Regions from separate parts of the Halomonas sp. LES1 genome, predicted to be linked through region 1. Evidence: riboswitches for the same ligand, from Rfam matches in the RefSeq annotation. Region 1 holds a riboswitch; each other region holds the start of a gene.
The links. A riboswitch is a leader RNA that binds a small molecule or an ion and turns the genes downstream of it on or off. The one in region 1 is predicted to bind thiamine pyrophosphate.

Region 1 (4,209 bases):
TAAAGCCGCCGATGGCGAACAGCGCCGCGGTCAGCACCACCACCAACACGGTCAGCACCGGGTGCGCCACGCTCAGGCGGGTGAAGAACAGCGACACGACCGTGACGATCAAACCGACCCCCAGGCCGCGGGTCATGCCGCCGAGCACGAAGCCTGAGAGGATCACCCAGTTGGGCATCGGCGACACCATCATCTCCTCCACGCTGCGCTGAAACTTGTTGGAGAAGAAGGAGGAGGCGACGTTGGAGTAGCTGTTGGTGATCACCGCCATCATGATCAGCCCGGGGACGATGAAGTCCATATAGCTGTAGCCATCCATCTCCCCGATGCGCGAACCGATCAGGTTGCCGAAGATGATGAAGTACATGGTCATGGTGATCGACGGCGGCAGCAGGGTCTGCGGCCAGATACGCGTGAAGCGCTTGATCTCCTTGATCACCAGGGTCCAGAGGGCGATCGCGATCTGATAGGGATTCATGCGCTGGCCTCCTTGTCCCTGGCGGCGTCTGCTGCCCGATCCAGGGCCTCGTTGCCCTGCTCCACCATGGAGACGAACATCTCCTCGAGGCGATTGGCGCGGTTGCGCATGGAGACCACCTGAATGCCCCGCTCGGAGAGTGCCTCGAAGATGTCATTGAGGCGCTGGCCACGATGGACCGCCACGGCGAGCTGGGCGGGCTCCGACCGGGTGACCTCGAAGCCGGGCACTTCCGGCACCTCATCCAGCGCATGGGCCAGGTCGAACAGGAAGGTCTCGGTATCCAGCTCCATCAGCAGGTTACGCACGCTGGTATTGCGGATGATCTCACCGTGGTTGATGATCGCCACGTTGCGACACAGGCTCTCGGCCTCCTCCAGGTAGTGGGTGGTGAGGATGATGGTGGTGCCCTCCTCACGATTGATGCGGCGCATGTACTCCCACATGCTGCGACGCAGCTCGATATCCACGCCGGCGGTAGGCTCGTCCAGGATCAACAGCCTGGGGCGGTGCATCAGGGCACGGGCGATCATCAGGCGCCGCTTCATGCCGCCGGAGAGCATGCGGGCATTGCCGTTGCGCTTGTCCCACAGCCCCAGGTCACGCAGCAGTTCCTCGGCCCGCGGCAGGGCCTCGCGCCGCGACATGCCGTAGTAGCCGGCCTGGGCCAGCACGATGTCGATGACCTTCTCGAACTGGTTGAAGTTGAACTCCTGGGGCACCACGCCCAGGTGGTACTTGGCGCGAGCGAAGTCACGGTCGATATCGATGCCGAAGATCGACACCTTGCCGTCGCTCTTCTGCACCAGCGAGCAGACCACGCCCAGGGTGGTGGACTTGCCGGCCCCATTGGGTCCTAACAACGCGAAGAAGTCCCCTTCCGCGACATCGAGGTCGATGCCCTTCAGGGCCTGAAAGCCATTGCCGTAAACCTTGGTCAGGCCACGGATGGACAGAGCCGGTTCGGCCATGTGCAATCCTTGAAACGATTCGGTGTTCGATAGCGGGGCTTCCGCAACGACTAGCGCAACGACTAGCGCAACGACGGATTCCGTAAAAACTATGCTGCTAACGATATGAGGGCGATACCTTACCGATTCAAGCGGGTATTCGCGCCATGTTGACCCCGTGACACCGGCCCCCTAAGCTGGGTCGTATTCCTGGGGGAGTCCTGGTGGACTGAGATTCCGGCAGCGTGCGCAGATGACACGCCCGGTGACCCTTCGAACCTGATCCGGATAATGCCGGCGAAGGGAAGGAAGTGCCATCCGGCCATGCTTCTCACCCAACGCAACTGCGTCCTCTCGTAGCGACGCTCGGCATCGTACCGGGCCTATCCACGCTAGGGAGTACGTCATGCTGTCGACCGCCCACGCCTTCTGGTGGCTCATCGCCTTCTCCGTGCTGTTCGCCGTGCCGGGCCTGCTCTATGCACGCCGCCACAACGAGAGCCTCGAGGACTTCATCATCGCCCGCAACAGCCAGGGGGCCACCGCCACGGTGCTGACCCTGATGGCCTCGACGCTGGGCACCTGGATCCTGTTCGGCCCCGCCCAGGCAGCCACCTGGGGCGGCCTGGGTGCCATTGCCGGCTATGCACTGGGCTCGCTGGCACCCCGTCTGGTGATGATTCCCCTGGGGCGGCGCCTGCGCGAGCTATCGCCGGGCGGCCACTCGCTTACCGAGTTCGTGATGAGCCGCTACGGGCGCCCCATGTACGCCTTCACCCTGGTCATCATGCTGTTCTACCTGTTCATCTCCCTGGCCGCGGGCATCACCGCCATCGCCAAGATGGTCGGGCTGCTGGCGCCGGTCCCGCTGTGGGCGACCAGCTCGGTGGTGATGGCGGCCACCCTGCTCTACACCCTGTATGGCGGACTGCGTGCCTCGATCTTCACCGACAAGGTGCAGATGGTCGTGATCATGCCGCTGCTCGCCGTGCTGCTGATCGTCGGCTGGCAGGCCGCCGGCGGCGTCGGCCCCACCCTCGCCGGGCTCGAGTCGGCGGCACCGCAACTGCTGGATATCACCGACCTGGGGGGGCTCAAGGCCGGCCTCACCTTCTTCCTGGCCGTGATGCTGACCGGACTCTTCTATCAGGGCAACTGGCAGCGGGTCTACGCGGCGCAGAGCAACCGCGCCGTGGGGCTTGGCTTTCTGCTCGGCGGCCTGCTGAGCGCCCCGATGATCTTCGTGATGGGCCTGTTCGGCCTGGCGTTCGTGGGGCTGGGCCTTCCCGGTGACGGCTCGGTCGCGCTGTTCAGCGTGCTGCTCGCCGACATTCCCGACTGGTTCGCCGTGGGCCTGATCTTCCTGGGCCTGGCGCTGGTCATGAGCAGCGCCGACACCACCATCAGCGCCGCCTCGAGCATGATCGCCGTGGATGGCGGACGGCTGCTGCCTGACGCCAGCGGCCAGCGGCTGATGCGACTGTCGCGCTGGCTGATCCTGCTGCTGGCACTGCCGGTGACCTTCGTGGCCGCCCAGGGCTACAGCGTGCTCTACCTGTTCCTGCTGGCCGACCTGCTCTGCTGCGCGGCGGCCTTCCCGGTATTCTTCGGGCTGTTCAACCGCCGCTTCGACGGCCGCGCCGCGGTACTGGCCACGCTCAGCGGCCTGGTCGCCGGACTCTTCCTCTTCCCGGCCCCGGGCGACGCCTTGAACACCCTGATGGAGTCCTTCCTGCTCGCCACCTTCGTGCCGGTCGTGACGGGCCTGGCGCTCCTGGCGCTGCTGCCGGCGAAGCAACGCTTCGACTTTGCGGCTCTGAGCGCCGGCACCCGACGCTTCGAGGGCTAAGGGATCACACGCCAACGCCCCCGGAAGGGGGCGTTGGCGTTTCTGGGACGTTAGCGCTTCGAAGGGCATTTGCGTTTCGAGGGACGTTTGCGTTTCAAAAAGCAGGTGCGCTGGACGCTAGGAGCGCCGGCCGGGCGGCCTCTCGAGGCCCAAGTGCCCCCGCAGCGTCGCCGCCTCGTACTCTTCCCGGAAGAGTCCGCGACGCTGCAGTTCCGGCACCACCTGATCCACGAAGTCCTCGATCCCGGAGGGCAGCGACGGCGGCATCAGGTTGAAGCCGTCCGCCCCGCGGCCGTGGAACCAGCGCTCCATCTCATCGGCGATGCTCTCCGGGGTACCGATCATGGTGCAGTGGCCGCCGCCGGCGGCGAGCCGCCCCAGCAGCTCGCGCAGGGTGGGCTGCTCGGTCTCGATGATGCGCAGGATGGTGGCATAGCGCCCCTGGGGACCACGGAACTCGGTCAGCGGCGGTAGTGGCGGCACCGGGGCATCCAGCTCCCAGTCACTGCAGTCCTGCTCGATGAACAGTCCCAGCTGGCGCAGCGAGGCCTCCACCGGCAGACAGTCGTCCAGCTCGCGCTGCTTGGCTCGAGCCTCCTCCATGGTAGCGCCCACATAGGTGACGAGCCCCGGCAGGATCGGCACCGGCGCGGTGCGCCCGGCCGCCGCCACCCGCGACTTGATGTCCCGGTAGTAGGCCTGGGCTGCCTCCAGGTCGTAGGCGACAGCATAGATCGCCTCGGCGTAGCGCGCCGCCAGATCGCGCCCCTGGGAAGAAGCACCCGCCTGTACCAGTACCGGGTTGCCCTGGGGAGGACGCGGCAGGTTGAGGGGCCCGTCGACCAGGAAGTGCTCACCGTGATGGTCAATCTGGCGCACCTTGTCGGGATCGGCATAGCGGCCCTTACGATCGCGCTCGATGGCGTCGTCGG
Region 2 (4,209 bases), on a different contig from region 1:
CACTGGCCGGCCTTCCTGATGGCGGGCTTCCTCGGCGTGGGCGCGATGACCGGCCTGACCCTGGCCTTTCGCTACGCACCGGCCGCCCTGGTGGCGCCCTTCGACTACACCGCGCTGCTATGGGCGGTGCTGCTGGGGTGGTGGTTCTGGGACGAGGTGCCGGACCTCTGGGTCTTCGTCGGCGGCAGCCTGATCATCGCCAGCGGCCTGGCGATCGCCTACCACGAGCGGCGCACCTCGCTCGCGCGGCGCCCGACCGCCTGACCCAGGCATCAGGCGGGGCATGATTCAGTCGGGGCATGATTTAGTCGGGATAGAAGGCGCGCGCCGCGGCCTCCGGGTCCGGCATGCCGCAGATCGCCGAGATCACCGCCAGGCCCTGGGCGCCGGTCTGGCGTACCGCGGCGGCATGTTCCGCCTTGAGTCCGCCGATCGCCACGCTGGGCAGGGGACTGGCCGCCACCAGGCTGGCCAACCCTTCGAACCCCAGGGGGGCGGCATGGTCGTGCTTGCTCGGGGTGGCGAAGACCGGGCCAAGCCCCAGGTAGTCGAGACGCTCGACATCGAGGCGGGCCATCTGCTCCAGGGTCTGCACCGAGAGCCCCAGGATCGCCTGTTCCCCCAGTGCCGCTCGGGCCGCGGCCACCTCGCCGTCGTCCTGACCGATATGCAGGCCGTCGGCGCCGCTCTCCACCGCCACCGTCAGGCGGTCATTGATGATCAGCGGCACGCCGCTGCCGGCAAGGGCCGCCTTCAGTCGCCGGGCCTGGTCGATCAGCTCGCCGTCATCGGCATGCTTGTCGCGCAGCTGTATCACCGTGGCGCCACCGCGCACCGCGGCCACGACGGTCTTCTCCAGGCCATGGTCGGCGCACAGGCTCGGGTCGGTAACGAGGTACAGGGAAAGATCAAGGCGCATCGGACACCTCCAGGGTGGGCAGGGTGACAAGCTGGTCGTGGTCGAGGGCGTAGAGGGCATCGAGGAAGGCCACCGAAAAGCTGCCGGGGCCGCTGGCCACCTCACCGGCGCGGCGCCCCGCCTCGCCGTAGCAGGCGAGTGCCGCCACGCTGGCGGCGAAGGGATCCTCGGCCCCTGCCAGGAAGGCGGCCACCACCCCGGTGAGGGCGCAGCCCAGGGTGGTGACCCGGGGCATCAGGGGATGACCACCCGGCACCCGGGCCAGGTGCCGGCCATCGGTGACCAGGTCGACCTCACCGGTGACCGCTACCACCGCCGCGGTGCGCCGCGCCAGGGTGATCGCGGCCTGTTCGGCGGCCTCGATGGGGTCGCTGCTGTCGACCCCGCGACCGCCACTGCCCTGACGCTCCAGGGCGAGGATCTCCGAGGCGTTGCCGCGGATCACCGTCGGTCGATGTTCCAGCAGGCGCTGGCCTGCCTCGCGGCGATAAGCGGTGGCACCCACTGCCACCGGGTCGAATACCCAGGGCTTGCCCGCCAGCTGCGCGGCCTCGGCGGCCTCCTCCATGGCGGCCAGCCAGTGGGGAGAAAGGGTGCCGATGTTGATCGTCAGCGCATCGGCCAGCGCCGCAAACTCGGCGGCCTCCTCGCGGGCATGCACCATGGCCGGCGAGGCGCCCAGTGCCAGCAGCACATTGGCCATGGGATTCATGGCCACCAGATTGGTGATGTTGTGAATCAGCGGCGCCCGCTCGCGCAGGCGTACCAGGTGGGCGGCGGGGTCGATCGGTCCGCGGATGGCGGTAGTCATCATTCCTCCCGGGCGCGGGAGGTGCAGTCGCCGGGGTGGGCTGCACGACTCCCTACGCCGGCATGATCCGGGTCAGGTTCCAAGGGTGCGTCTCAACCGCGGTGGATGCCGCGGCGCCCCTGTCGTGGGCATCACTATCCCTGCCCCGGATAAGCCTGTAAAGCCCGTGCATCGATCTTAAAACAGGGAGTGATTGATCATCAGGTGCGTCGCCACGCTGGCCGCATAGCCCAGGGCGATGGCGGGCGCCCAGCGTAGATGGCCGGCAAAGGTGTAGATCCCGCGAGCCTGTCCCATCAGCGCCACGCCGGCGGCGGAGCCCATGGAGAGCAGGCTGCCACCGACACCGGCGGTCAGGGTGATCAGTAGCCAATGGCCCTCGGACATGTCGGGTGCCATGGAGAGCACGGCGAACATCACCGGAATGTTGTCGACGACCGCCGAGACGATGCCCAGCACGATGTTGGCCCACAGTGGGTTCCAGCCACCGTAGAGCGTCTCCGAGAGAAGTGCCAGGTAGCCCATGAAGCCCAGTCCGCCCACGCACATCACCACGCCATAGAAGAACAGCAGGGTGTCCCACTCGGCGCGGGCGATACGGCTGAAGATATCGAAGGGCACCACGCTGCCGAGCTGCTCCAGCTTCTTCCAGTCACCGCGCTGGGCATAACGGGTGCGCTTCCTGTCCAGTGAACGTGGCAGGCTGCGGCGCAGGAAGTAACCGAAGAACTGCAGCAGGCCCAGGCCGAACATCATGCCCATGGCCGGCGGCAGGCTGAGCACCGAGTGGCACAGCACCGAGATGGCCACGGTGAGCAGGAACAGCAGGATGATGCGCCGCGCACCACGCTTGAGCCACACCTCCTCGGTGAGGGTCGGAGGCTTGCGGTTGCGAATGAAGAAGTTCATTACCAGCGCCGGTACCAGGAAGTTGACCAGCGAAGGTGCCAGCAGCTGGAAGAAGGCGCCGAAGGGTAGCTGGCCGGCCTGCCACACCATCAGCGTGGTGATGTCGCCGAACGGGCTGAAGGCGCCCCCGGCGTTCGATGCCACCACCACATTGATGCAGCAGAGCCGGATGAAGCGGTCGTCGCCCTCGGCCACCTTGAGCACCACGGCGCACATCAACATGGCGGTGGTCATGTTGTTGGCGATGGCCGAGATCCAGAAGGCGAGGCAGCCGGTGATCCAGAACAGGCTGCGGTAGCTGAACCCCTTGCGTACCAGCCAGGCGCGCAGCGCATCGAATACCCGGCGCTCCTCCAGGGCGTTGATATAGGTCATCGCAACCAGCAGGAAGAGCAGCAGTTCGGTGTATTCGAGCAGCGTTTCGCGAAAGGCCGTCTCGGCCTGTTGGGGCAGTCCGGCACTGGTGTAGGCCCAGGCCACCAGCGCCCAGATCAGGCCGGCGGCGACCAGCACCGGCTTCGACTTGCGCATGTGCAGCAGCTCTTCGGACATGACCAGGGCGTAGGCGAGCACGAAGAGTGCCACCGAGATCACGCCGACCCCTGAGCCAGTGAGATCGAGGGGGCCGGCGCTGGCCATGGCAAGAGAGGGTATGGCCAGGCAGCAAAAACCAAGAAACAGAAACGCGCCGAGGCGGTAAGGCGCTTGGCGGAGGGCGTTCAGGGGAGATGTCATGGTGGCAGTGAAGCGTCGAGGAAGAGGGGGCAGCATGATAGCTGTTCTAGCCTTAAGGCTGCCTTAAGGGAGTCCTGTGAATGTAAATAAATGAATGCCGGTGGTACCCATTTACCCCGCACAGGAGTAATCCCATGAACCAGTTACACGCTTCCTTCATGCCTCTCAGTCGGCTCGAGGCAGCCCCGCGGCTGGCTACCCCTGCCCGGGATGGGTTCAGCGTATTGAATCCTGCCCTCGAGATGCTCACGGACTTCTTGCGGGTGGCTCCCCGCACGATTCGGGCCGATGCCGATGTCAATGAGGCCCACTTGATGATGCGCCATGGTGGATTTCGCCTGCTATTGGTCACCGATGATCAGCAGTGTTGCATCGGCGTGCTGGCAGCCCGTGAGGTCATTGGTGGTCGTCGCATCACGCTTGCCCAGCAACAGCATGGTCTCTCGAGCGATGAGGTGACCGTGGGCATGATCATGACACCCTGGCAGAAGCTCTCGGCCATGCCGCTGGAGCAGCTTGCCACTTTAACCATTGGCGACCTGCTGCTATCACTGGAATCGATGACCGACCAGCACCTGCTGGTGACCGAGCGCGATCAGCAGGGAAGCCTGCGAATTCGTGGCCTGGTCTCGGCGGCTGATATTCGACGGGCCGTCGGGCGGACGGAGAGCGCAACGCCAGAGGTGGCAACGGCGAATAGCTTTGCAGATACCTACAGGATGATGATGGGACATGATCTGTGAGGCAGTGGATGACCTTGGCACAGGCCATGTCGCGATAGGTATTGGCGGTGTTTCAGCGAAGCTATCGCGAGGATGCTCAGGACGCTGTCGAG
Region 3 (4,209 bases), 140 kb from region 1:
CGGCCGATATGCGCCTGGCGCTGACCCTGCACGGCGAACCGCTGACCGAGACCTGGAGCTATGTCTGGTATCCCGATGAACGTCGCTGAGCCCGAGATCGCCAGGGTCCATGTCCCCTGGCGTCGCACCCGCCGGCTGGTCTTCGCCCTGCTGGTCGCCGTCACGACGGGCCTAGGCATGTGGACGATGTTCCGCATTCTCCACGTCGGGGGCCTGACCCCCTTGGAGTTCGCCATCCTGACGCTGTTCAGCATCACCTTCGGCTGGATCGCCATCGCCTTCTGGAGCGGCATAATCGGCTTCACGCTGACCCTCGCCGGCCGCGACCCCTTGAGTCTGGCCCGAGTGTCGTCGCCACGACGGCCCAGCGATGTCCACTCACGCACTGCCCTGGTGATGCCGATCCACAACGAGGATGTCGAGCGGGTCGCTGCCGGCCTCGAGGCGACCTGCCGCGACCTGTCGCCGATCCCCCTCGAGCACCACATCGAGGCCTTCGTGCTCAGCGACAGTACCGACGCGACCATCGTGATGCATGAAAAGGCCGTCATGGCGGCCCTGCAGGAGCGGCTGGCCGACCACTGCCGGCTCCACTACCGGCATCGCGACAGCAACGCCGGGCGCAAGGCCGGCAACCTCGGGGACTTCTGCCGGCGTTGGGGGCGATACTACGACTTCATGCTGGTACTCGACGCCGACAGCGTGATGAGCGGCGATACCGTGCTCGAGCTGATCGCTCAGATGGAGGCCAATCCGCGCCTCGGCCTGCTGCAGACGGTGCCGATCCCGGTCCGCCAGGATAGCCTGTTCGGCCGCGCCAACCAATTCGCCGCAGCGGTCTATTCGCCGATGCTCGCCACCGGGCTGAGCTTCTGGCAGTCCGACGCCGCCAACTACTTCGGCCACAATGCCATCCTGCGCGTCGAGGCCTTCACCCGACATGCGGGCCTGCCCGAGCTGCCCGGCCGGCCGCCCCTCGGCGGCGACATCCTCAGCCACGACTTCGTCGAGGCAGCCTTGCTGCGCCGCGCAGGCTGGGAGGTGCGCATGCGCACCGACCTCGGCGGCAGCTTCGAGGAGATGCCGAGCCAGATCCTCGACTACGCCAAGCGCGATCGTCGCTGGGTCCAAGGCAACTTGCAGCACCTGCGCCTATTGGGGGGACGCGGCCTGCACATGCTCAGCCGCGTGCATTTTCTGTGTGGCGCCCTGGCCTATCTCTCCTCGCTGATCTGGCTGGCGATCCTGGTGGTGAGCACCATCGACGCCTTGATGCGTGCGCTGATCGAGCCCAACTTCTTCACCTCCAATGCCCAACTCTTCCCCGACTGGCCGATCGCCCCGCCCAACCTGATCATGCCACTGCTCGTCGGCACCCTGGCGATGCTGCTGATGCCCAAGGTGCTGGGCGTCTGCCTGGCCCTGAGACGGAGCCCGGCCCAGTACGGCGGGCGCGCCCGACTGGTGGCCAGCGCCCTGCTGGAGGCCATATTCGCGATGTTGATCGCGCCGCTGATGATGCTCTTCCACAGCCGCTTCGTGATCGAGGTGCTCAGCGGGCGTACCGTGACCTGGGATCCTCAATCCCGGGAGGGGCGCGCCCTGCCCTGGCGCGAAGCCCTGCGCCATACCTGGCCGGGCACCCTGGTCGGCGCCCTCTGGGCCGGCATTACCTGGTGGGTCACGCCGACCTTCTTCTGGTGGCTAACCCCGGTCTGGCTCGGCCTGCTGCTGGCCGCCCCGCTGGTGCGATGGAGCAGCAGCCTGTCCCTCGGCCGGGGGCTACGCCGACGGGGCCTGCTGCTGGTGCCCAGCGAGACCTCCCCGCCCCCCGTGCTATGCGAGTCTCCCCCGCCGCTGAAGATATTCCGTGGTGGCGAACCCTCGTCACCGCCGAGAGAGCGTCACTGCGATATGCCAACCCAGTCTTTCATTCACTACAGGGCCGAGCCGCCGACCACCGGGAAGCGGCTTACCCTGGATGAGTGAGGCCAGAGATGTTCGTCAACTACCAACCTGCTAGACTGGTCTTTCGCTTGACGGGGTGCCGGTGGAACCGGCTGAGATCGCCATACGACAATCACTGTCGCCACGGCGAGGCCCGTTGAACCTGACCCGGCTAGTACCGGCGTAGGAATCAAGCGGTAGCCAGGCCACCTCTCTGTCCCTACCCTCCGCCTACGCCCTACCTCATATGCCGGATGTCTTATCCTGACTGGAGGCATGATGGGCTATCGATTCAGCGATCTTACGCAGGCCTGCCAAAACGACTGGCGCGCCTATATCGAGCACGACTTCGTGGCTCAGCTCGCCGCCGGCACCCTGCCGGAAGAGGCATTTCGTCACTACCTGAAGCAGGACTACCTGTTTCTGATCCACTTCGGGCGGGCCTATGCGCTGGCGACCTACAAGAGCCGCGACATCACCGAGCTGCGCCATAGCCTGGATGGCCTGAAGACCATCATCGATGTCGAGCTTGGTCTGCATATCGACTACTGCCGCGAATGGGGCATCTCGGAGGCCGACCTGGCCGGCCTGCCGGAAGCCCGGGCGACCATGGCCTATACCCGCTATGTACTGGATACCGGCAACCGTGGCGACCTGCTCGACATGCATGTGGCCCTGGCCCCCTGCCTGGTCGGCTACGGGGTCATCTCCCAGTGGCAGGCCGAGCAGCCCTTCACCGTTCGCGGTGAGGACAACCCCTTCGAGAAGTGGTTGCAGATGTATGCAAGTGACGAGTTCCAGGCCGCCATGCACGACGAGATCGCCTGGCTCGACGCCCGCCTGGCCGATGTCACGCCCGAGCGGTTCGAGCAGCTGGCCACCATCTTCCGCGACGCCACCCGCCTGGAGGTCGACTTCTGGCAGATGGGGCTGGACCTCGCCGACTGACTCCTCTCTGAGCATGACGCCGTCTCATCCGGTGCCATGAAACGATCACGCCGGCCCAGGGGCCGGCGTGATCGTTGTTACTCATCCCGTAATGTATCGGGTAGTGCCCGTAGCCGGGCGACCGGGGCCACGAATTAAAGGCTTACCAGGCCTGTCTGGATAAATACCAGCACCAGCAGCAGCAGGAACAGTGTCTCGGCTACCATCAGGATCACCGGCTTCCAGCCCACCACGGCCAGCTTCTGGAAGGATGTCTTGATACCCAGGGCGGCGATGGCAGTGACCAGGCACCAGCGCGACATCTCGGTGAAGCCATCGACCACCACCGGAGGAATCCACCCGAGGCTGTTAACGATCACCAGGGCGACGAAGGCCACCAGGAAGCTCGGCAGCATCGGCACCTTTTGATCGCCCCCCTCTTCCTGACGCTCACGGCGAAACAGGAACATGAACACCATCACCGCCGGTACCAGCATGGCCACGCGCAGCAGCTTGACGAAGGTCGAGACATCGCCGGTATCCTGGGAAATCATGTAACCGGCACCCACCACCTGGGCCACATCATGGATGGTGCCACCGAGGAAGATCCCCGCTTCCGTATCACTGAGTCCCAATACCCCTACAATCAGCGGATAGGTGACCATCGCCAGGGTGGAGAGCGTGGTCACGCCGGCCACCGTCATGATGGTGTTGCGTTCATGGGTAGCGTTACGCGGCATCACCGCCGACAGTGCCAGCGCGGCCGAGGCCCCACAGATCGCCACCGAACCACCGGTGAGCAGCCCCATATCGCGATCAAGCCTCAGCAGGCGTGCCATGACCGCACCAAAGGCGATGGTGAAGGCCACTCCGCAGATGACGGTCAGCACCGGGCCGATCCCTAGCTCGGCGACCTCCTCGATGGTGATCCGCACCCCCAGCAAGGCCACACCGAGGCGCAGGATAGTCCGCGCCGAGAACTCAACGCCGGCCAGGCAGCGCCCCTCCTCGGAGAGGAAGTGCAGGGTCATGCCGAACAACAGCGCGTATAGCAGGGTTGGACCACCATAGTGATCGGCGATGAACGTCGTGGCCAAGGCGATAGTGATGCAGATCAACACACCCGGCATTCTTTGCTGAAAGGCATCCATCAGACGCGTCGGGGAAAACCTGGAGACTTCGAGACTGGACATGAAAGTTACTCCCTCGGCGGTCTGGGCCAGACCAGATTGCCGCCTTTGTCGACAGGGGGCGCCCAACAGGGTAAGCGTCCCGCTTATTATTGGAATCATCGGCTCGAGTCGGCCTGAATCCTGGCCGCACCCGCTGGGTATG

Region 2: linked by a shared signal. The riboswitch ahead of thiM (hydroxyethylthiazole kinase) and the one ahead of RM463_RS03345 (sodium:solute symporter family transporter) in region 1 are both predicted to bind thiamine pyrophosphate.
Region 3: linked by a shared signal. The riboswitch ahead of tenA (thiaminase II) and the one ahead of RM463_RS03345 (sodium:solute symporter family transporter) in region 1 are both predicted to bind thiamine pyrophosphate.

What each region holds. Positions count from the first base shown of each region.
Region 1 is NZ_JAVRGC010000001.1:698,191-702,399, forward strand. It holds gene RM463_RS03335 (ABC transporter permease) at 1-478, opposite strand, end outside; gene RM463_RS03340 (ABC transporter ATP-binding protein) at 475-1,449, opposite strand; TPP riboswitch at 1,631-1,751, shown strand; gene RM463_RS03345 (sodium:solute symporter family transporter) at 1,835-3,277, shown strand; gene RM463_RS03350 (LLM class flavin-dependent oxidoreductase) at 3,395-4,209, opposite strand, start outside.
Region 2 is NZ_JAVRGC010000004.1:155,530-159,738, reverse strand. It holds gene RM463_RS11080 (DMT family transporter) at 1-264, shown strand, start outside; gene thiE (thiamine phosphate synthase) at 305-919, opposite strand; gene thiM (hydroxyethylthiazole kinase) at 909-1,730, opposite strand; TPP riboswitch at 1,763-1,861, opposite strand; gene nhaD (sodium:proton antiporter NhaD) at 1,908-3,374, opposite strand; gene RM463_RS11060 (CBS domain-containing protein) at 3,509-4,117, shown strand.
Region 3 is NZ_JAVRGC010000001.1:842,153-846,361, forward strand. It holds gene RM463_RS04115 (glucan biosynthesis protein) at 1-89, shown strand, start outside; gene mdoH (glucans biosynthesis glucosyltransferase MdoH) at 76-1,989, shown strand; TPP riboswitch at 2,031-2,154, shown strand; gene tenA (thiaminase II) at 2,227-2,895, shown strand; gene RM463_RS04130 (putative sulfate exporter family transporter) at 3,030-4,067, opposite strand.